Regions from separate parts of the Pullulanibacillus sp. KACC 23026 genome, predicted to be linked through region 3. Evidence: riboswitches for the same ligand, from Rfam matches in the RefSeq annotation. Region 3 holds a riboswitch; each other region holds the start of a gene.
The links. Region 3 has a riboswitch for thiamine pyrophosphate ahead of thiT (energy-coupled thiamine transporter ThiT). Riboswitches for the same ligand answer to the same signal wherever they lie in the genome.
Positions count from the first base shown of each region.

Region 1: it holds a riboswitch for thiamine pyrophosphate, as region 3 does, so the genes downstream of both, PU629_RS02890 (thiamine phosphate synthase) here and thiT (energy-coupled thiamine transporter ThiT) in region 3, are expected to answer to the same signal.
Region 2: it holds a riboswitch for thiamine pyrophosphate, as region 3 does, so the genes downstream of both, thiC (phosphomethylpyrimidine synthase ThiC) here and thiT (energy-coupled thiamine transporter ThiT) in region 3, are expected to answer to the same signal.
Region 4: it holds a riboswitch for thiamine pyrophosphate, as region 3 does, so the genes downstream of both, PU629_RS09870 (solute carrier family 23 protein) here and thiT (energy-coupled thiamine transporter ThiT) in region 3, are expected to answer to the same signal.

Region 1 covers NZ_CP119107.1:652,094-657,892, reverse strand. The annotation lists gene PU629_RS02905 (thiazole synthase) at 1-444, opposite strand, end outside; gene thiS (sulfur carrier protein ThiS) at 447-650, opposite strand; gene thiO (glycine oxidase ThiO) at 647-1,783, opposite strand; gene PU629_RS02890 (thiamine phosphate synthase) at 1,764-2,399, opposite strand; TPP riboswitch at 2,673-2,787, opposite strand; gene PU629_RS02885 (ribokinase) at 3,093-4,085, opposite strand; gene PU629_RS02880 (D-ribose ABC transporter substrate-binding protein) at 4,097-5,062, opposite strand; gene PU629_RS02875 (ABC transporter permease) at 5,123-5,799, opposite strand, start outside.
Region 2 covers NZ_CP119107.1:4,048,240-4,054,038, reverse strand. The annotation lists partial or broken gene dgoD (galactonate dehydratase) at 1-374, shown strand, start outside; gene PU629_RS18775 (SpoVR family protein) at 536-1,948, shown strand; TPP riboswitch at 2,181-2,295, shown strand; gene thiC (phosphomethylpyrimidine synthase ThiC) at 2,429-4,204, shown strand; gene PU629_RS18765 (BlaI/MecI/CopY family transcriptional regulator) at 4,675-5,094, shown strand; gene PU629_RS18760 (M56 family metallopeptidase) at 5,091-5,799, shown strand, end outside.
Region 3 covers NZ_CP119107.1:3,417,437-3,423,235, reverse strand. The annotation lists gene pknB (Stk1 family PASTA domain-containing Ser/Thr kinase) at 1-858, shown strand, start outside; gene rsgA (ribosome small subunit-dependent GTPase A) at 872-1,753, shown strand; TPP riboswitch at 1,809-1,919, shown strand; gene thiT (energy-coupled thiamine transporter ThiT) at 2,195-2,749, shown strand; gene PU629_RS15910 (thiamine diphosphokinase) at 2,753-3,394, shown strand; gene spoVM (stage V sporulation protein SpoVM) at 3,538-3,618, shown strand; gene rpmB (50S ribosomal protein L28) at 3,742-3,930, opposite strand; gene PU629_RS15895 (Asp23/Gls24 family envelope stress response protein) at 4,119-4,481, shown strand; gene PU629_RS15890 (DAK2 domain-containing protein) at 4,540-5,799, shown strand, end outside.
Region 4 covers NZ_CP119107.1:2,093,960-2,099,758, reverse strand. The annotation lists gene PU629_RS09880 (acyl-CoA reductase) at 1-1,007, opposite strand, end outside; gene PU629_RS09875 (LuxE/PaaK family acyltransferase) at 1,046-2,170, opposite strand; gene PU629_RS09870 (solute carrier family 23 protein) at 2,167-3,489, opposite strand; TPP riboswitch at 3,718-3,827, opposite strand; gene thiE (thiamine phosphate synthase) at 3,833-4,495, opposite strand; gene thiD (bifunctional hydroxymethylpyrimidine kinase/phosphomethylpyrimidine kinase) at 4,488-5,306, opposite strand; gene thiM (hydroxyethylthiazole kinase) at 5,325-5,799, opposite strand, start outside.

The DNA of each region.
Region 1 (5,799 bases), 2.0 Mb from region 3:
CGCATGAACGCCAAGAGCTTGAAGTCTTCTAGCAAGGACCACATCATCCGATATATAAGGAAGGACAATAAATCCTTCATCTAGTAGCATTTGACAAGCTTTATATGTTTCAATAGGATCGGGCAATAATGTCTTTGAATCCCCAATCACCTCAACCTTAACCATATCACACAACCCAGACGCCTTGGCGAGCTTGGCAATTCTCACCGCTTCCTCGGCGGTCGCTGCCCCCGCCGTATTTGGGAGGAGCTTATAGTTGTCAAGATCGATCATTTCAAGAAAATTAGGTTGGTTCGCTTCAAAAATATTCATACGCCTGACCGCGAACGTTAAGATCTCCGTTTCAGAAATGTTCACCGCTTCTTTTTGGAGATGAAAATCAGAATATTTTCCGGTACCCAGTAATAAACGAGATTGGAACTGATAGTTTGCTATCTTTAGCATGTTCAACCGCCTCCTACAAAATGAACAATTTCAACACGATCACCATCGGTTAAGTTTTGTTCGGCTTGCTTTCCCTTTTCAATAATTTCATGGTTAACTTCAACAACCGTGACTTTGTTCTCAAGGCCTAAGTGACTTAGTAAATCAGAGACTTTGGAAACCGTTTCCGGCAAGGCTAATAGTCTTCCATTAATGGTTAATTTCAAAGGATAACCTCCTGACTTTTATTGCGGGTTAATTTAAAATCAGTTAAATCAACTGACGGCGTATTTCCAAGTATTAAATCAGCCATACTTTTTCCCGTAATAGGACTTAGTAAAATGCCGTTTCTGGAATGCCCGACCGCAAAAAATAAGTGGTTTAACTCAGGATGTTCCCCTAAATAAGGATAACCATCCGGGGTCATCGGTCGTATACCTGACCAAAAGCGATCCAATGTGGCCGTCCCAATTAATGGGAGAAGTGTTTTCACTTTATTCATAAGCTGCGAAAGGCCTTCAACCGATACCGATTTATCAAACGTATGCGGCTCCATAGTGGCTCCTATGATCAGTTCGCCCCCTTTTTTAGGGACCATATAGCACCCTTTTGTAAAGACCGTCCGTTTAAGAAGCGGGACATTTGTTTGAACAGAAAAGGCTTCTCCCTTAACAGGAAAATAAGCGTTCTTCTCATTCATTCCCTCTGGTAACCATTTCCTACTCCACGCCCCTGTTGCTACTACAATGGATTGACCATAAAAATCACCTGTTGGAGTCCGGACGCCATTTACAGTTCCGTCTTGAATAAGCAAGGTTTGCACCTCGCAAAATTCTCGGATGACCGCCCCAAAAGCAGCGGCGGCTTTAGCAAAGCCTTGTGTGAGCTGAGGAGCCGATACATGTCCTTCCTCTGGAAAATAGAGCGCTCCGTGAATGTTGTTAGAAAGCGAGGGTTCGAGCTCTAAGACCTCTTCAGGCTCTAGCCAAACTGCCTTTTCTCCAATAGACGTTTGCCAGTCTGCGATTTTCTTATAATGGATGACTTGTTCACGCGTTTCAGCGATCTTTAATTGACCATTCCATATCAATTCAATATCTATATGCGTGACCTCTCGGATCTCGGAGGCAATGGCAGGAAACAGGGCGCGGCTTTTCTTGGCGAGTTCAAAAAGAGAATTCGGATCGTCTAATTCCGCCTGCACACCAAGCATTCCAGCGGCTGCACTCGACGCTTCGGACCCAATTTTGTTTTTTTCCAAAAGCAATACCTTTTTCCCTTGCTTTGCCAAATGATAGGCTATCGAACAGCCATTCACGCCACCACCGATAATAATCGAATCAAATGGTTCTGGTATCATTGAATCGACTCCTTTCCTTTAACTTTTCTTGGTAAAGATGAACAGCTTTCACGGGATCCTGAGCTCCCATGACACCTGACATAACCGCTATTCCAGAGATGTTTAATTCAATGAGTTCTGGAACATGCTCAAGTCGTATTCCCCCTAATGCGATGACAGGGATGGTCACGGCATGCACGAGCTCCTCCAACTGAGAGATTCCTCTCCCCTTAAGGCCCGGTTTACACGTGGTTTCATAGATATTTCCAAACAACAAGAAATCCGCTCCGCTTTTTTGATAGAAAAGGGCTTCAGATAAGTTATGTACAGAAGCCCCTATTTTTAAGAAAGGGAACGCCCTCTTAATATCCAATGGGTTGTGGGCAAAGTTTGCGGGAAGCTGGACGCCTCCGAGCCTATACTCGCCCGCCATTTGAAAATGGCGATTAAGAATGAGCTTTTCCCTTGGAATACCATGATGTAGAAGGTGCTCAACCCAGTGCCTTATTTCGTCTTCAGAACGATCCTTTTCTCGAATATGGAGCGATGTGATAAAGGGCGTGATGTCCCGGGCGATTGAGGTGACCTCATCTAAATTCAACTTACCATTTGTAATCGCGTGTAACTCTTTTGTCATGGATGTCCCCCTTCCCATTTGACGAAGCAGGCGATTGGTTTTAATCTCGACATGATAGGATGACCTAATTTGGGGTGAGGGATAGGGAAGGACTAACGGCTCGACCCGTTGCTGATTGAATCGATCGGTTTTCCTCAATCAAAAAAATCCCTCCTTTCTTTTTTTGAAGACGAGATCGGTCACTGACCGTGTAGTGGATAATCAAAGTAAAAAAGCTGAATCCATAAATAAATGGACCCAGCTTGAAATGTAAGAAGTCGATGGCAACTTTGACTTTTACTTAACTAACTTCCCTACGCTGGCATGATCCAGATCAGGTCCAAAGAGTCAAGAAACTTCATCGCGTTTCTTTCTCAGCCCAGCTTATTGGACTCCCCTAGTTAATAACTTATTCAGTTAATTTAATTGTAAATCAAATCCACTCGAGAGGGAAGAGTTATTTTGAAAATTAGTAAAAGGGTGCCATTTCACTCATAAAAGAAGGAGAACTGTAACACTCCAATTAACCAAGTCATTAATAAGGATTACTCAATGACTTCAGAATTTATGACTTGCTCGTATTTTATTGGATATGCTCGCGCTCGCTGACGGTGCCATGTGTCTCAGTAAATGGCTAAAAAAATCCCTTTTAGTCACCAGACGTTGATGATCTGGATTCCAAAAGGGAGCACATGTCATACTGCTATATTTCTTTTATCTCTGTTGTTCACTTAAAAATTTTAATATCTCATCCTTGTATGGGGTTGATTCTTGTGCCCCTTCTTTTGTAACCGCCAACGCTGAAGCCGCTGTTGCAAATCGAAGGGCTTCTTTTGCATCCGAAGGGGTTTCATACATTGTAGAAAAGGCACCTACAAAAGTATCTCCCGCCGCTGTGGTATCAACCGTCTTAACTTTAAAAGCATCTTCTTTAATAAGGGTCAAACCATCTTGGCAGAGCAAGAACGAAGGATCTTCATTTTGGCCACCCTCAACAGTCTGATAAGTCCCATAAATTGAACCGTGTTCACCTAATGTAATAATCACTGCCTTTGGTCCAGATCTTAATAGCATACGGAAAGCTTCTTGTACGTTTTCTTTATTAAAATCGTAGACCAGATCCATCCCCGTTAAAGTTTGAGCCTCAGTCTCATTAAGAATAACAACATCGACTTGTTCAAGGTGTTCTAATCCTATATTTGAAATGGGTGCCGGATTAAAGATCACCTGAATACCTTTCCTATTGGCCATTTCAATTGCTTTCAATGTTGTCGTTAATGGAATTTCATTTTGCAAAATAATGGAATGAACGTCTTCAAAAGCCTTTTCATCAAAAGTCTGGATTAAATCGTGTTCAGAAAAGGTTTGATTGGCTCCAGGCGTAACAATAATCGAATTTTCTCCACGATCATCTACCGTAATGATCGCTAAACTTGTCGGGCCATCTGTCGTTTTAACAAATGACGTGTTGACATGGTTACGTGATAAGTTCTCTAATAGTCGCCTTGAGAACTCGTCATTCCCTACTGCTCCAAGCATGGTTACGTCACTTCCAGCACGAGCCGTCGCAACCGCTTGATTGGCTCCTTTTCCTCCAGGACTATACTCAAGATTCAACCCAAGAATGGTTTCACCTGGAAGCGGATGGGCATGCACTTTATTCACTAAGTCCATGTTGATACTTCCGATTACAACTGTTTTTTTCATTCTATTCATCCTTAAAATCCTTTAAAAGAACTGCCTTTTGTAACGAGTTTAAGAGGAACTGGAACGGTTGAATCGAGTTTCTTGCCATTAAATAAGTCAAGAGCCTTATCGACGCCTAATTGTCCTTCAACACTTGGTTGTTGAGCAATATCCGCATACATCGAACCATTATTTACATTTTTAATGGCTTCGCCTTCTCCATCAATTCCTACAATTTTTACGTTCTTCTTATTGGATTGTTGAATAGCTTTTAATGCCCCTAATGCCATTTCATCGTTTTGAGCAAATACAGCATTAACATCAGGATGTGCTTGCAGAATATTTTCCATAACATTTAGTGCTTTACTGCGATCAAAGTCTGCCGATTGTTTTGAAACAACTTGAATGCCTGATGCTGTTTTAATTTCATTATCAAAGCCCTTTTCCCGATCTCTTTCAGAAGAAGCTCCGATCTCGCCTTGAAGTTCTACCACTTTACCTTTGCCATTTAATGCTTTAATAATTTGATCGGCTGCCATTTTTCCTGCCTTAACACTATCAGAAGCAATAAATGTTGTCACTTTACCGCTTGATACACTTCGATCGAGTGTAATAACTGGAATATTGGCTTGATTAGCCATTTTAACAGCTTGAGCCAACCCTTGGCTGTCAACTGGATTAAGTAAAATGGCACCAACTTTTTGCTGGATCAAATCTTGAACTTGGTTTAATTGTGTCGATTGATCATTATTTGCATTATCGACAATAAGATGAATCCCCTTCTTATCTGCCTCACTCTTAGCTCCATCGCGCATTGAAACGAAAAATGGATTATTCAATGTCGAGACAGCAAGACCGACTGTTTTTTGACTACTGGAGTTCGATTTAGAACTTGAATCGGAACTTGAACTGCTATTTTGAGATGAACTGCTTCCACATGCTGTTACCATAACTGCTGTTAATGCTGCAACTAATATAAGGCTTAATTTCTTTTTCATTATATAAGACCCCTTTAATTTATTTTTAAAAGCGATAATCAAACCACTTTTAAATCCTTTTCATTGATTTGGTTTCTTGCGATCAAGCATAATCGCGATTAAAATAATGGCACCTTTTACAGCATCTTGCCAAAAGGAATTAACATTTAAGAGATTTAAACCATTATCGATGACACCTAGAATAGCAGCACCAATAATCGTACCAACTAAGGTTCCTTCTCCCCCAAACAAACTCGTTCCACCTAAAACAACCGCAGTGATGGCATCGAGTTCATAACCATTTCCTGCTGTCGGTTCTGCTGAGCCTAATCGGGAAGACAAGATCATTCCTGCAACCGCAGCGAGAAAACCACTGATCATATAGACAAGTAAGAGATACTTCTTGACTGGGACACCTGCGAGTTTGGCTACCTCTTCATTTCCCCCAACCGCATAGACTCTTCTACCCGTTACGGATCGATTTAATAGAATCCAAGCTACAATTAAAACAATGACAGTAAGAATTACGGGAATAGGAATCCCAACAAGGCTTCCAGTACCTATAACTGAAAAACCTTTTGGTAGATTATAGATCGGACTTCCATGTGTCAGAATCTCAGTAATGCCTCGATACAAGGTCATGGTTCCCAATGTCACGATAAAGGGTGCTAAACGTCCATAGGCGATAAATAATCCATTAATCAAACCGGCTAAGATCCCTACAATTAAAGCAATGACGATGCCAAGGCCAAAATTAA
Region 2 (5,799 bases), 630 kb from region 3:
TTCGTACTGAGGATCTATGGAATGTCATGTATCGAAGCGGCTTTTATCGCGGTGGTCCGATTCTCATGAGTGCGATCGCTGGTATTGACCAAGCTTTAAGGGATATTAAAGGCAAATATTATCATGCACCGGTCTATGAACTAATGGGTGGCGCCTGTCGTGACTCGATCCGTGTTTATTCATGGATTGGCGGTGACCGTCCGAGTGATGTAGGCAATTCGGCCAAAGAAGTTGTCGAGCAAGGATTTACAGCAATCAAAATGAATGCTACCGAAGAATTGCAGTATATTGATACCCATGAGAAAGTAGATCAAGTTCTAGAAAGAGTAGCAGCGATTCGCGAAGCGGTTGGAAACTATGTCGGAATTGGCATTGGCGTCATAAGGATGGCAGCATCGCGGAATGGTAAGCTATGTCCATCATTCTAAAGTATAAAAAATAACTAAATATTCTAACATCTGTCACATGCTTGTTCGCTCATTCATACACTAGTGGCAACATATATTAGATAAAAGGATATAAGGAGTGAGGCCGCTTGAAGTCCGATGAGTTGAAAAAGCTGGATGTCGCGATTGAGGAAATCACGGAGATTGCTGAGGGATTGGGCCTTGATTTTTATCCAATGAGGTATGAGATTTGCCCAGCTGAAGTTATTTATACATTTGGGGCCTATGGCATGCCGACCCGTTATTCACACTGGAGCTTTGGTAAAACCTATCATAAAATGAAGCTCCAATATGACCTCGGCATGAGTAAAATCTATGAGCTTGTCATTAATTCCAATCCTTGTTATGCCTTTCTACTGGATTCCAATAGTCTCATCCAAAATAAAATGATCGTTGCTCACGTACTTGCTCACTGTGATTTCTTTAAGAATAATGTTCGTTTCTCGAAAACGCGCCGAGATATGGTGGAAAGCATGGCGGCAACGGCAGAACGCATTAAAGCCTACGAGGAACGGTATGGGCGAGACGATGTCGAAGCCTTTATTGATGCCGTCTTATCGATTGAAGAACATGTGGATCCTACCCTGACAAGAGTCAGACGGGAAGAAGCGAAGGAGACGGATTCCTTGCGTTGGAAGCCCGCAAAGCCTCTTTCTGATTATGATGATCTTCTGAGACTCGACGCTAAGAAAGTATTGAAAAATCCTGAAACCAAAAAGAAATTCCCTGAAAAACCGGAAAAGGACTTGCTCTTATTTATAGAAGAGCATAGCCGTGAGTTGACCGACTGGCAGCGTGATATTCTCACTATGCTTCGTGAAGAAATGCTCTATTTCTGGCCGCAAATGGAAACCAAAATCATGAACGAAGGTTGGGCGTCCTACTGGCATGCGAGGATCATGCGGGAGATGGATCTTACAACGGAGGAAGCCATTGAATATGCCAAATTAAATGCCAGCGTCGTTCAGCCGTCACGCCGGCAGATTAATCCTTATTATTTAGGAATTAAAATCTTTGAAGATATCGAAGAGCGTTATGATAACCCGACGGAAGAGATGTTAAAACGCGGAGTAAAACCTGGATCTGGCCGAGAGAAAATCTTTGAAGTACGCGAAATTGAATCTGACCAATCCTTTATCCGAAATTATTTAACGAAGGAACTTGTCCAGCGTGAGGATCTCTTTTTATTTGAAAGAAAAGGGAATGAAGTAGTTGTTTCGAGCAAAGATTGGGAACAGGTTCGGGATGAACTGGTCGCGAGCCGTGTTAACGCCGGTTTCCCATACATTGAGGTAGAAGACGGGGATTATTTAAAAAATGGAGAGCTTTATTTAGCCCATCGCTATGAAGGTCAGGAGCTTGATATCAATTACTTGGAAAAGGTACTCATCCATGTTCACAAGCTTTGGGGCCGAACGGTTCATATTGAAACGATTATCGATGATAAAAAGACGCTCTTCTCGTGTGACGGGGCCAAGGTGCACCGGAAGCGGCTGGATTAAAAATATTATGATTAAGCAAGGATCAACAATGATTCTTGCTTTTCTTATGTGGTCATCATTTCCTCACTTTTGCAGTTATAATCCAGGACCGATTTCTTTTTTTATGCTGCTATGATTTTGAGGGTGTCCGACTGAAAAGTTGAACAATCCATTTGAGTGTTTAAGAGTAGATATTTTCGAAACCCTCTTTTCATTTTCTGAAATTAAGGTATACTGTAACTACAATTAAATAGCGAATAACTAGGGGAGTCCAATAAGCTGGGCTGAGAAAGAAACGCGATGAAGTTTCTTGACTCTTTGGACCTGATCTGGATCATGCCAGCGTAGGGAAGTTAGATGTTTTTAGAAATCAAAGTAGGTAACTTCTACATATTAGCTGGGTCCGTTTTATTTATGGACTCAGCTTTTTTCTTTGATTTTGACTACTCTGTATTGTCTGGGTCTCGTCTTTTAAAAATTTTAAAAGGGGAGATTTTTTTTATGTCACTAAATGAAAAAAGTATTTCGATTATGTCCCAGTTTCCAGGAAGTAAGAAGGTCTATGTAGAGGGCTCACGAACGGATATTAAGGTACCTATGCGGGAAATAGAATTAAGTCCTACAACAGGCAGCTTTGGAGAAGAAGAAAATGGGCCTGTCCGTGTTTATGATACAAGTGGGCCTTATACAGATCCTAATTATTCAATTGACATCAAAAAAGGCTTACCTCCAATTAGAAGCACTTGGATTAAGGAACGCGGAGATGTCGAGGAGTACTCGGGGCGCGATATCCTGCCTGAGGATAATGGGTATAGGGATGAAAAGGATCCAAGAGCAAACCATAACGTCTTTCCTGGATTAAAACGTGAGGTCCTCCGGGCAAAATCAGGAACAAATGTCACTCAACTTCATTATGCCAAAAAAGGAATCATTACTCCGGAAATGGAGTTTATAGCTATTCGCGAAAATATGACTCCTGATTTTGTTCGAGAAGAAGTGGCAAGAGGAAGGGCCATTATCCCTTCTAATATTAATCATCCAGAATCGGAGCCTATGATTATTGGTCGGAACTTCCATGTAAAGATTAACGCCAACATTGGAAACTCAGCTGTATCCTCTTCAATTTATGAGGAAGTCGAAAAAATGACATGGGCCACTCGCTGGGGTGCCGACACTATTATGGATCTTTCAACAGGCAAAAACATTCATACTACTAGAGAATGGATTATTCGTAATTCGGCTGTTCCGGTCGGGACTGTCCCTATTTATCAAGCTTTAGAAAAAGTAAAAGGGGTTGCTGAAGATCTGACTTGGGAAGTTTACCGTGATACGTTAATCGAACAAGCGGAACAGGGCGTTGATTACTTCACCATTCATGCAGGCGTGCTATTGCGGTATGTTCCGCTTACTGCCAATCGTGTAACGGGAATCGTCTCACGTGGAGGATCCATTATGGCTCAATGGTGTTTGTATCATCATCAGGAAAACTTTTTATATACTCATTTTGAAGAAATCTGTGACATTATGAAAACTTACGATATTTCATTTTCATTAGGTGACGGCTTACGTCCGGGTTCTATTGCAGATGCCAATGATGAAGCCCAATTTGCAGAACTTGAGACCCTTGGAGAGCTTACTCAAATCGCATGGGAACATGACGTTCAAGTTATGGTAGAAGGACCAGGACACGTGCCCATGCATCTTATTAAAGAAAATATGGATAAACAGCTGGAGGTTTGTAAAGAAGCCCCTTTTTACACACTTGGACCGCTTGCAACCGATATTGCCCCTGGGTATGACCATATCACCTCTGCAATCGGTGCCGCTATGATTGGCTGGTATGGAACGGCCATGCTTTGTTATGTGACACCTAAAGAGCATCTAGGGCTGCCTAATCGGGATGATGTTCGCGAAGGGGTGATCACCTATAAAATTGCGGCCCATGCTGCTGACTTAGCAAAGGGACATCCAGGTGCACAAAAAAGAGATGACGCCTTGTCTAAAGCCCGTTTTGAATTCAGATGGCGCGATCAATTTCATTTATCATTAGATCCTGAACGGGCGATCGACTATCATGATGAAACCTTGCCAGCTGAAGGAGCAAAAACAGCTCATTTTTGTTCCATGTGCGGTCCGAAATTTTGCAGTATGAGGATCTCACATGATATCCGCAAATTTGCAAAAGAAAAGAACCTAGATACACAGAAAGTCATTGAACAAGGGATGAGAGAAAAAGCTAATGAATTTAGGAGTTCTGGCGGAGGTATTTATCAATAAATCAGTTTGATGTTCCTTTTTGAAAATCACATATAACATATGCCCTCAAGGTTTGCCTATCATTACTCCAAATCTCACTTACCGTTCAACCATTTTTAGAGGCTATGGCCGTGCCCGCGGAGAGCAACGTATTTTTGACGAAGCGTTTCATAAATGACTTAACTTTTAAATGAAAAACCGAACCCATCACGTTAAAAGATGTGAATAAGTTCGGTTTTTTCTATTCGTAAACGGCTTCTGTCCCGGCCTCTTTTTAAAAACCATTTTTAGTAATGAATTCATTACTATCTATTCGAATTTAAAAGCCGAACAAAGTAAGAGGGATGTTCTACCGTACTTTGATAGCGTACTTTGATAGCGTTCAATTAAGCTATTCAAAACGGCAGGCTTTTTAATTGTATTAAGATTTTGATTTTAACTTGAAATTTAAATAGTAATACACTACAATTTGTAGTGGAGGACTAAACGAAATGACTATCAAAAATTTTAAATATGATAAGGTTGGATTAGACCGCTTTTTCGGCCCGCTCGAAGCTAAAATAATCGATTATCTATGGGAATCTGGTCAAGAACAGTCAATCAAGCAGGTTCAGCATTACTTAGAGAAGGATAAGCCGATTAGTTTTAATACGGTTATGACCGTTATGAAACGGTTAGTCGACAAGGGCATTCTTACAAAACGGACTGATGGAAGGGTTTCTTTATTCAAGCCCGTTCAGACAAAGGAAGCGTTTATTGAGGAACAATCGAAGCGGTTAACAGAGAATTTGCTGGACGAATTTGGTGGTGTTGTAATCAACCATATGTTAGATGTTATAACGGATGTTGATCAAAACTTATTAAATCAACTGGAACAAAAAATCAAACAATTAAAAAAGGACAAGTCATGATGTGGAAGAAAAAGTCAAAGATGATGTTTGGAACGGGCGTTTTCATCGCATTAATTGTATGGTGCCAAATAGCTGTTTATGGGATTCATCTTATTTTTGGCTTGAAATTTCAAGCGGATTTTTTTGACTTCTGTATTGGGCTATTTGAAAGGGATTCACCTTGCTATTTAATTGTTGTTTTCTTGTTAAATTCGATTATGGCCTACAGTATTCTCGTTTTAATAGTGGGAATGATTGAATATGCTATTCAATCAACTAGAATGCATGCTAAAATCGATTCCTTAAAGACTATAAAATGGACCAAAGCGGTTAGTGAGAAATATAAAGTTGTAGGTCAATCTATTGCCGTGATTAACGATGATAAAATGGTGGCCTTTACGATTGGACTCCGAACTCCGTTAATCGTATTGAGTACGGGTTTACTCAATTTGCTTGAAACTCAAGAGGTTGAGGCTGTCATCCTGCATGAAATGTCTCATAAAATCAATCATGATTCTTTAAAAATATTCATTTTACGCCTGATTGCACGGACATTGTGGTTTGTCCCCATGACCAAATTGCTGTATACCAATTTTAAGATTTTATGTGAACTCTCAGCAGATGAATATGCTATTAAAACAACAGGATCCGAATTAGGGTTAAGCACAGCATTACTTAAAATGATTAATAATTTTAAAAAGAGGAATCGATCCCTCATTTTTGTGC
Region 3 (5,799 bases):
GATAAGCATTTGTATGTCAAAAAGAAAATGGTTGAAAATGATCAGAAGCCATCAGGCATTGTCGTTGATGAATCGCCGAATAGCGGGTCGAGCGTTAAGGAGAATTCCACGGTTACCCTCGTTGTGAGTAAGGGACCCGCAAAGGAAGAAGTAGCCGATTATGTGGGCTATGATCGTTCAACGGTTAAACAATTACTTAAAGGCAGTCAATATAAAGATATTGTTTGGAAAGGTGTCCCTTCCGATTCGGTGCCAGCAGATCAAGTCATGACCCAAAAGCCTGACCCGAATACGAAAATTGTCCCTTCTGAAACAGTGTTGGAGTTGACTTACAGCACAGGCCCAGAAAAGGTCAGTGTTCCGGATGTCACCGGTCAATCCAAAGATTCGGCGACACAGACGCTTGAGAATGAGGGGCTTCAAGTGATCGTTCAGGACGGAGACTACTCTGATAGTATTGCAAAGGGCGATGTACTCAGCACAGACCCGGCAGCTGGTCAGAAGGTAACAAAGGATACGGAAGTGACGGTATACCTTTCTAAAGGCCAAGAAGAGCAGCCTGTTAATACGTCCGTTCAAATTCCAGTCGACCCCTCCTCTTCCGACAACTCGGATGATGGGACAGATACGGACACGGATACTAATGGTGATACGCCTACCGAACATCATGTGGTGATTACCTACACGGATGCCAAGAATCAGAATGCAGTATTCAAGGATGAAACGATCTCGAAGGCGACTACTTATACGTTGCCGTTAACGATTGATCCGGGCAGTTCGGCTACCTATACAGTAGTGCTTGACGGCACGACCGTTCAGCAAAAAACGATTCAATACTCGGATGTAAAAAAAGGCTAGTGGGAGTGACTAAATGGCAAAAGGAATTATTATAAAAGCATTAAGCGGATATTATTATGTTCGAGATGGGGCGACGACTTATCAATGCCGGGGGAGAGGGCTCTTTAGAAAACAAAAAATAACCCCGCTTGTCGGTGATCATGTGACGTATGAATCCACCAGCCTTACAGACGGAACCATCGTTGATATTGAGGAGCGTCGGAATGAGTTGGTCCGACCGCCAATCGCCAATGTGGATCAGGCCTTGCTCATCTTCTCAGTAGCTGAACCTGATTTTGACAGTAAACTATTGGACCGATTTCTTGTTTCAATTGAATCCCGATTGATTCAACCCATCATCTGTTTGACCAAATTGGATTTATTAAATGAGTCAGGCAAGCAGCAAATCAAAGCCTGGAAGGACGTTTACGAGACAATCGGTTATACAGTTCTTCTGACCTCTAGCCGTACTGAAGAGGGGCTTAAAGAGCTCTTACCTTTTTTAGAAAATAAAACAACCGTTGTAGCTGGCCAATCAGGTGTTGGAAAATCCTCTTTACTCAATGCTTTGAACGTTAATTTAAGCATTGAGACGAACGAGATATCAGAATCTCTTGGCAGAGGAAAGCACACGACTCGTCATGTGGAGCTCCTCCCCGTAGGAAATGGGTTAGTTGCGGATACCCCGGGTTTTAGCTCATTGGATTTTGCGGATATTGAGCTGGAAGAAATCGGCGCTTGCTTCCCTGAAATAGCCCGATTTTCTGCATCCTGCAAATTCCGCGGCTGTACGCATCGCTCTGAGCCAAAATGTGCGGTCAAAGAGGCGCTTGAAAGTGGGGAGATTGCCTCCTCACGTTATGAAAACTATCTTAATATTTTTGAAGAAGTTCAAAACCGAAAGAAGCGTTACTAATATTGCCAATGACTAGTGGATAACGCTATAATGAAAAAGGCAAATAATTGAATACGAGGACCACATGGGGAGTCTTTATCTGAAAGGCTGAGAGGAAAGTGATACTTTCGACCCATCGAACCTGTGAGTGATCATGCCTGCGAAGGGATTGTGGCAAACGTTTAGACGATGAGTCTTGGATTCGCGAGAACCGTATGCCCTTTTTTGGCATACGGTTTTTTTTGATGACTGACCGCTGTTGAAGACCAACTTAACGGAGAGGTTGTCCCGACCCATTAGAACCAACAAGAAGAAAGGACAGAGAAGATCAGTTTGATATTCCAGAGATGCAGGTTCGCGGCAGCCTGCACGAAGAACGTTTAAGAGTGATCTGAAATCTTAATGTTATTTCTATTAGATGAGTAAGTTAGAGCGTTAATACTATGTAAGGGGGGAAACGTTGTGAGACAATCGAGTCGGTTAATGATATTAGTTGAAGGAGCGCTCATGGTCGCCCTATCTGTCGTGTTAAATTTTGTGAAGATAGGAGGCCCGTGGGTGGCCGGGGGAGCGATCTCTTTAAAAGCTCTGCCTATTGTGATCTTTGCCCTTCGTTACGGGTTAAAATGGGGTCTCTTTGTTGGCTTTGTATTTGGAACAGTTGATTTTATCTTAGAGCCTTATTTTGTCAATCCAATCCAATTTTTATTTGATTACAGCTTAGCTTATTTTGCGGTTGGAACAGCGGGTGTAATTCGAATTTCTAATAAGGCGGGTCGGACAGCGACATTTTGGCTTGGCGGAATCGCGACGGTAATCGGAATGGTGTTTGAATTTATTTGTCATTATTTATCCGGTATCTTTTTTTATGCTTCCGATGCACCAAAAGGTCAGCCTGTAGGTCTTTATTCCTTTCTGTATAATGGCTCTTATGTCGGACCCAGTATGCTTGGGGTATTGATCGTTGTCATTATTTTAGCTTCTGCATTCCCCAACTTGATTACAAGGCGGATTTAACCTATGAATATTGCCATCCTTTCAGGCGGTCCAGATGCTTATTTGCCAGCTTTTTCAAATCCTCTTCTGAAAGATTGTTTATGGGTGGGCGTTGATCGGGGGACCGTGACGCTTCTTAACAACGGATTGATACCTATTCGAGCGTTCGGGGATTTTGATTCCATAACGGCAACTGACTTGAGCCGGATTCATGAGGCCGCCATTCCGCTGTCCACTTATAAAAAAGAAAAAGATGCAACCGACATGGAACTTGCCCTCGATTGGGTTCTCAAGCAGTCACCAGAGACGTGTTTTTTGGTCGGAGCGACTGGGGGACGTCTCGATCACGCCTTAATGAATCAGCAACTTCTTATAAAAGCAATTGATACATCCACCTCTTTATTTCTTTTGGATCATCAAAACATCGTCACACTTTTAAAACCGGGTTCTTATACTATAGAGAAACGCCCTGAATATAACTATGTCTCATTTATAGCCTATTCGCCTGCAGTTCATGGCCTTACTTTATCAGGATTCCAATATGACTTAGCGGACCATCTATTGAAATGGGGATCGTCTCTATGTATTAGCAATCATTTTATTGGGTCAAAGGGAACTGTACGGTTTACAGAAGGCCTTTTATTGCTGGTGCAAAGCCGCGATTAATCTTGGAGTAAAAGCAACTTCTCTTACAAAAAAATATGAGAATAGGTACTTTTTTTGATTTGGCGAATATACTAGTAACAAGTCTTATTGGTCTCTTATAGGTTTTATAGATGAGAAACGGTTTTTAGGCAAGGAGGAGGATTATGAAATTTTATACGATTAAGTTGCCAAGGTTCTTAGGTGGTTTTGTAAGAGCAATCTTGGGCTCGGTAAAAAAAGGTTAACAAAAAAGCACCCTTTGCAGGTGCTTTTTTGTTTTGGATGATTCTAACCATAAAAAAAATAAAAGTCCAGCTGATCAGGAGGATTCCTAAACAAACTGAACTTTTATTTTGTGTAAAAGTCGATTAGACGCGTTCAACTAAACCTGCTTTAAGTGCTTTTGTTGATACGTAAACGCGTTTTGGTTTACCGTCAACTAAAATGCGTACTTTTTGTAGGTTCGCTTTGAACTTACGCTTGGACTTATTTTCAGCAAATGAACGATTTTGTCCGAATTGAGTCGTTTTACCTGTTACAAAACATTTCTTTCCCATGAGTCAAACCTCCTTGCCGTGAATTGCAAACACTCTTAAAATAATAGCATTAAATCGCGATTTAGGCAACTCGATTTTCATATACTAATAAAAAGTGAAAGCGACTCCCATGGAATGCCCTAGTCTTTTAAAACCAAATCGCTTAGTGTAGAATGACTATATGTACAAAGATGAGGGGGCGAGCAGCTGTGACGATCGAATTAAAAACGGAATTTGGAAAAATAGACGTCACCAATGATGTTGTAAGCAAAATTGCAGGCGGGGCTGCTGTTGATTGTTATGGAATTATCGGCATGGCATCGCAGCATCAGCTAAAAGATGGATTAACAGAGTTATTAGGACGCGACAACTTTAGCAAAGGCGTTATCGTTCGCGAATCCTCCGAAGGCTATCAAATTGATATGTACATCATTGTCAGTTATGGGACGAAAATATCTGAAATCGCTCATAACGTTCAAACGAAAGTTAAATACAGTCTCGATCAGATGCTCGGGATTGATGTTGACGCGATCAATATATTTGTTCAAGGCGTCAGGATGATGAACGAGTAAACCAGGAGGCTAGTTAAAAGTGGTCAAAGATAAAATTCAGGTTCAAGAGCTAAAAGACATGTTTAAAATGGGGGCAGATAACTTAGCTGCACATGCCGCTGCTATTAATGCACTCAATGTGTTCCCAGTACCAGACGGGGATACAGGAACAAATATGTCTTTAACCATAGCATCAGGAGTGCGTGAACTTAAGGCTTCCCCTTCTTCTACTATCGGAGAGGCGGGTTTGCAATTTGCAAAAGGCCTTCTCATGGGAGCAAGAGGAAATTCTGGGGTCATTTTATCACAGCTCTTTCGAGGGTTCTCTCAAGTTCTAAAGAATGAACGGGACAGCTTAAATGCCAACACATTAGCTGAGGCGTTTCAAGCCGGTGTGGAGACGGCTTATAAAGCGGTGATGAAGCCGGTGGAAGGAACGATCCTAACCGTTGCTCGAGAAGCGGCAAAAGCAGGGCTCTTAGCCGCTAAGAAAACCAAAGATGTTCTAGTGGTTATGAAGGCTGTTGTGAATGAAGCAAGGGCAACCCTTCAAAGAACACCTGAGATGCTTCCACTGCTTAAGGAAGTAGGAGTCGTGGATTCAGGCGGACAAGGTCTCTTAGTCATTTATCAAGGCTTTTTATCTGTTTTGTCAGCAGAAGCACCGCCTTCTGTTACGCAAGAAAAGACGGAGAAGCTTGACGATCTAGTGAAAGCGGAGCATCACAAAAGTGCCCATTCTTTCATGAAAACTGAAGATATTGTGTTTGGTTTCTGTACTGAATTCATGGTTCGTTTCTCTCCTGAAGGAGCAAGCCGCTATGATGAATCGGCACTCAGACAAACACTTTCTAATTATGGGGATTCTTTATTAGTCGTTTCGGATGAGGAACTTCTGAAGGTTCACATTCACTCTGAGAAACCTGGAGAGGTGCTGAATATTGCTCAGACCTTTGGTGAAATGATTAAAATTAAGATTGATAATATGCGTGAACAGCATGCGGAAATTACGAATGAGCCGGGGCCAAGTTCAGAAACACCTGTTAACTTTTCAACGAAACCTTCAAAGGATGAACCTAAGCCTGAATTTGCCGTTGTCACGGTTGTACCGGCCGTTGGGATTGCACAGTTATTTAAAAGTTTAGGTGCAACCGGAGTGATTGAAGGCGGTCAATCCATGAATCCGAGCACAGAGGATTTAATCAAGGCGATTGAAGAGACAGGCGCTTCACAGGTATTAGTGCTTCCAAACAACGGGAATATTGTTATGGCGGCCAAACAGGCAGCTGAAGTAGCCGCGGCTAAGGTGGAAATTGTTGAAACAAAATCCATTCCTCAA
Region 4 (5,799 bases), 1.3 Mb from region 3:
CTTGGTCTTTTAAGATGATAACGTTCAAGCTCTGAAGCAAGGAGCTGTGCTGCTTGTTTAGGTGAGACGCCCCCCCCCTTTTCGATCATCACAAGTTGAGGGGATAGGCAACTTTGTTGGTCATATATCGAGATATCTTCAGCAAGATGATGAATCGTTTCGTAATAACGATCTGCGGTTAACGCCTCCTTCCCAATAAGAGCAAAACTGATTTTATGCCCATAAGTCAGAAAACGTTTATAGTAAGGGACCATAGGCCTTATCTTTTCAACCGTTGTATTAGACCCATAAACAATAATGGCTTCTGCCGCTTCAATAGAAGGTAATTCAAGCTCCTCTGTTCCTCCTTTCCATGGCAGAATGGCAAGCGTTTCTGCGAGGCGTTCATCGACTTCTGCTAAGGACTGTCCAAAAAGCACGGCCATTAACGGCTCACTTGATGAGGTTTTACCCAGATTAGCTGATTTAACAAGTAATCCCATGATTAAACTCCAAAGCTGAACCCCTGGAACATTTCCAGAAAAAACATGAAAAATAAGGCTTGGCCCGAATGCCATGCTCATCCCACCCGTTTTTCGAGGACGGAATTCATCTAAAATCGTTGCTTGATCCAATTCTTCATCAATGAAACGCAAAAGCTCTTTTTTACGAAAGTTTCTCATGTATTGTTTAAGTTCAAGGCGAATCATTTCAGCATCATAGCCTGTTAAAGGAGGTAACAGCAACTCAGCTAACTGACGTAAAGGATAGTGTGGATTCAGCCATTTTTGAACAGCCTGATCGATTTTATCAACAATTTCGTTTATGGATAGTTTCATGAGATAGTAGTCTCGTGAAGACTTTATGGTATCCGTTATTTCTTTTATTAAGTTTTCTGTTAAAACAGGAGTAAGAAGCCTGTAAAAACCCTTTTTCGTTTCGATGATTCGTTCTTCAAATTCTTCAATATTAATAGAAGCTGGAAGTTTAAAAAGTTCAATAGTTTTTTCTTGACCTAGATGATTCACCTGATACCCCCTTTTTAGTAAAAAAGGGGTCAGCCCCCTCATTTGTTTGCTTGCAGCAATTGATCAACTGCAATGGAGCACCCTCTTGCCTCTGACCCCTCCACTCTTCCAAGAAGAACGAAACCATTATCCGTCTGGTAACCGAGATCTTCCGTTAGAATGGCTAGACAAGAATTCCAATTTGCCAAATCGAAATGAGCAAGAACACCCTTTTGACCTTTTTCAACGGGTTCTAATTTATTAGGATCCAAGACTAGGGTACGAAACCACGCTGGCCCTGCCTTATCCCTGATACTTTGACCCGACAATAGATTCGTACGGATAGTCTGGTCATAAGCCTGAGAACACAATTCCGTCATGCCGTACATATTAATGCACCATTCACGAGGAACATCAAAAAAGGAATGGAAGTCCTCATAAAGCTGTTCCATTTCAACTTCACGAGACTGACCTTTAAAGCCACCTGTATCAAAAATCCGACTCTTAATAGGTAAAGAGAATTTCAAGCCGTGAGCCCGGCAATAATCAAGAATGTGAACATAAGAAAAAGTCGCTCCAATCAATAGAACAGGATCTTTGCTTTCCTCAGAAGCTCGCAAAGCAGAAACAAACCCTTCCATATCTAACCCGTTTTCATTAAAGAAAAATTGACTTTTTCCAGTTCCAAAATACTCAACAGATTTGGATAAATATCTTGAAAGCGAAGAATGTTGATTCCTATCAGCAGCTGGAGATAAAACAAAAGTTGTTATTTTTTCCCTGTCAGGTAAGACAAATTGTTTATAAGGCCCTTTCATTGAAGCATCCCATGTTGTAAACCGTGGATGATAATGACAGCCTTTTTTCTCAGGGTTGGTCGTCCCACTTGTCATAAAGACGCCCTCTGCTGCTTCAACCGGCTCACAGGTTAAGGTCAACTCCTTGAAACCCTGAATCGGCATAGGCGGAATATCCAGCCATCGCTTCACGGTTAAAGGTGTTCGTCTCTTTGATTGACAGAACTTCTTATAAGGGAGATTATGCTTGAACTGAAATTTAAACATATCTAAAGCCAAACGATTAAACGCCGTCTCGTAAGTTTCACTTTGATTAGAATTCCAATCATTATAAGTCTGAATAAAGTTTAAAAGCTTATCAGTTAGTGTTAGGCTTTCTTCTCTCAAGTTGTCTCCTTCTTTCCAAACCAGCCAGGCACTGTTATTAAAATAAACTGTAAAAGAAACGCTGTAATCGTTCCGACCAGTACACTATTTGATAAAAAGGTGCCAATAGGACCTTTTACACCTGAAAAATAACTAGGCAAGGCAATCGCAAGTAAAATGGACAGTCCCGCAATCGTAAAATTGACGTCTGACCGTTCCATTTTAGTTAAAATTGAAATCCCCGTAAAAATTAAGGAAGCGGCAGCGGGTAAGAAAATCCCCCCAACAACGGGGTCTGGGGTGAGCGCAAGAATAGCTCCTGCCTTTGGAACAAAACCCAGTATGAGAAAGATAATCCCAGCTACAATAACCGGAAAACGAGACGCAACACCCGTTAACCGAAGTAATCCCACATTTTGGCCATAAGCCGTTGTTGGAAACCCGCCAATTAAGGTGGAAATGATTGAACCGATTGATTCTCCCGCAAATCCATTGCGAATCCGCCTCGAATCGAGGTTGACCTGAATCATCTCAGCTCCCGCTTGATAGACTCCCATGGCTTCAATGACCGCGACAATATAGGCCACAAAAAACATAACAAATGAATCCCACTTAAACGTTAAATGACCATATGGTAAAAAGTGAGGAAGACCAAACCACGCTTTTGTTCCGATTTGAGAGAAATGAGTTTGACCTAAGAGAGTTGCGATGATATCTCCTGCTATAAGTGCGATTAGAAAAGCGAATGATCGCCATTTTTTTCGGCCAAAAGTCGAAAGGAAGAGAACGATTAGGGTGGTCGGAATCGACATCGATAAAGTCGTGACCGTCGCAAAGGTTGGTGACCCTGAAGCCCCTCCTAAGAATTCGGATAATGTAAATCCTGATAAAGCGACACCAACAACAAATATAACCGTCCCAGAGATAACGGGCGTAAACAACACTCTTAGTCTTCCAATTAATCCCGTTATTGATAGGATAAAGACAATAATGGCACTTAATAAGATTCCGCCACCCGCAGCGGCCAGGCCATTTGCTTTTCCAGCTGAGATCATGAGTGAATCAAAGGCGGCAGACGGCCCCTGAACAATTGGCAGTCGCACCAGTTTCGTTGCTTGGATCAAGGTCACGAAGCCTGCTGCAAGAAAAATGGCATTGACTATATTTGACGCGAGTGCAAGCGGCATCCCCACCATGGCCGCGACAAAAATAGGATCCAACCAGACGTTTGAAACAAAAACATGCTGTAAGCCGTATAAAAAGGACTGTAAAGGCGGCAGTTTTTCATCATACCCCACCGTTAAATGCGTCTGATTACTCGATTGTTGTTCTATTTCCATCTTATTTCCTCCATAACATTCTTTCATTTTCCATGGAGAAATAATAAAAAGACACTTGCTTATAAGAAATTCTTCCTCATACGATTGGCTCTGTTAATGGACAATGTTGATTTTCTCTTATTTTTTCATTCAGCGAAAATACGAGATTCGTAGCTTTTTACCTTTTTTGAAAGGGCAGACTTAACCTTACAGAGCGACTATTTAAAAGATGAAAGTTACTTTCTTATTAGAATGTCATTATTATTTCCCTACGCTGGTATTACCCAGATCAGGTTGTGTTGGTCGACCACTCTAGTGATCCTCTCAGCCTGTTTCAACAAGCTCCCAATTTCGGCTACTTTTTTTATTTAATCTGGTGAACAGCTTTTTTTAATTCATTCGTCGTTTGGACAACGTGTTCAGCCTGACTAATAGCGGTGATGACGGACACACCATCCGCTCCCTCTTCTATGACGTCAGAAGCATTCGCCGGGTTAATCCCTCCGATTCCGACAATGGGAAAAGAAATCCCTTTTTGTCGTAACGTTTGGACTAGCTCCATTCCTCGTGCAGGTTTGGCATCTTCTTTCGTCGTTGTCGGGTAAATGGGCCCTACACCTAGATAGTCTGCCCCTTCTTGAATGGCAGACAGTGCTTCCTCCACCGTATGAGCGGATATGCCGACAAGCTTTTCTTCACCGAGTCGTTGACGGACGTCTCGTGCGGGTGCATCCTCTTGACCTATGTGAACACCATCTGCATCCAGTTCAAGTGCCAGATCCAAATCATCATTGACAATAAAAGGAATCTGATGCTGTTTGCAGATCGCTTGCAGGTCTTTGGCGAGTTGTCGTTTCGCCTCACCTTCTAGTGATCCAGTCCCTTTTTCGCGAAATTGAAAAAGCGTGATCCCGCCTTGAATCGCTTCTTTTAAAATATCACGAGGATCGCGGTTGCAATTCGGACTTCCCATTATAAAATAGACGTTTAATAGCTCCTTGATCGCTTCTGGAGAACGTTTAGCCATCGATCTCACTCCCTGCAAATTGATTGTAAGCCCAATGATTGGTTGGGCCATGACCGTGTCCCAGTCCCAGATCATATTGGATCGCACATTGAATAAACGACTTGGCGACCTGAACCGCTTGCTTAACTGTTTTGCCTTTTGCAAGCTCTGCGGTTAGGGCTGCTGAAAAGGTACACCCGGTGCCATGTGTGTTGACTGTCTGGATTCTTTGTGAGTTGAAATAATCAAAGTTGTGTCCGTCATATAAAACATCGACAACTTCGTCTGCTTCAGTGTCATGTCCACCTTTTACAACAACATAGGCTGCCCCTAAGTCATGTAAACGTTTGGCTGCTTCGCATTTGTCTTGAGGTGTACGGATAGTTATTTCTGCCAACACTTCAGCTTCGGGAATATTAGGGGTTATGACAGTCGCTAAAGGCAGAAGTTCCTTTTTCAGGGCATGAACCGCTTCTTGCTGAAGCAATGATGCCCCTCCTTTTGCAATCATCACGGGATCCATAACCAGATTTTCCCATTTAAAAGAGCGAATGTATTCAGACACGGCCATAATAATTTCTGGGCTGAACAACATCCCTGTTTTTAAAGCATCCGGCGGCAAATCCTCGCCAATTGATTGGAGTTGTTCGACTACCCCTATTGTCGGTACGGGATAGACCCCTTGCACTCCCGTTGTGTTTTGTGCGGTGACCGCGGTGATGGCAGACATCCCATAGACACCCAGCTCTTGGAAGGTTTTAAGATCAGCTTGTATCCCCGCCCCCCCTCCACTATCTGATCCGGCGATTGTCAATGCTTTATAGGTTTTCACGTAAGACTTTCCTCCTTTTTACGCCTTAAGTTGTTCCAGTCGTCCGTTCTGAATAATGTCATTTGGTGAGACGAGAGCAAGTTGATTGAGCAATTCTATTTGAAAACGCCCTGGACCTTCCTCACCAGATTTAGCATAGGCTAGCTCTGCTGCCACGCCATAGACTGTAAGAGCAGAAGCGGCTGCCTTTAGAGGATCCGATTCAACAGCTGCGAAAGCACCGATAACGGATGTCAACAAACACCCTGTGCCCGTGACTTTAGTTAACAGCGGATGACCATTTGTGCAGACATAGGTTACATTGCCATCTGTTACGACATCTTCAGGACCTGTTATGGTGACAACTGTGTTTAATTTTTTTGCCGCACGATATGCCAGTTCTCTTACGTTCCCGTTGCCCTCACTCGAATCAACGCCTTTAATGGCCCAGGCTTCTCCAACCACATTGGCCAGTTCTGCCGCATTTCCGCGAATTAAAGTCATATTTATGGAT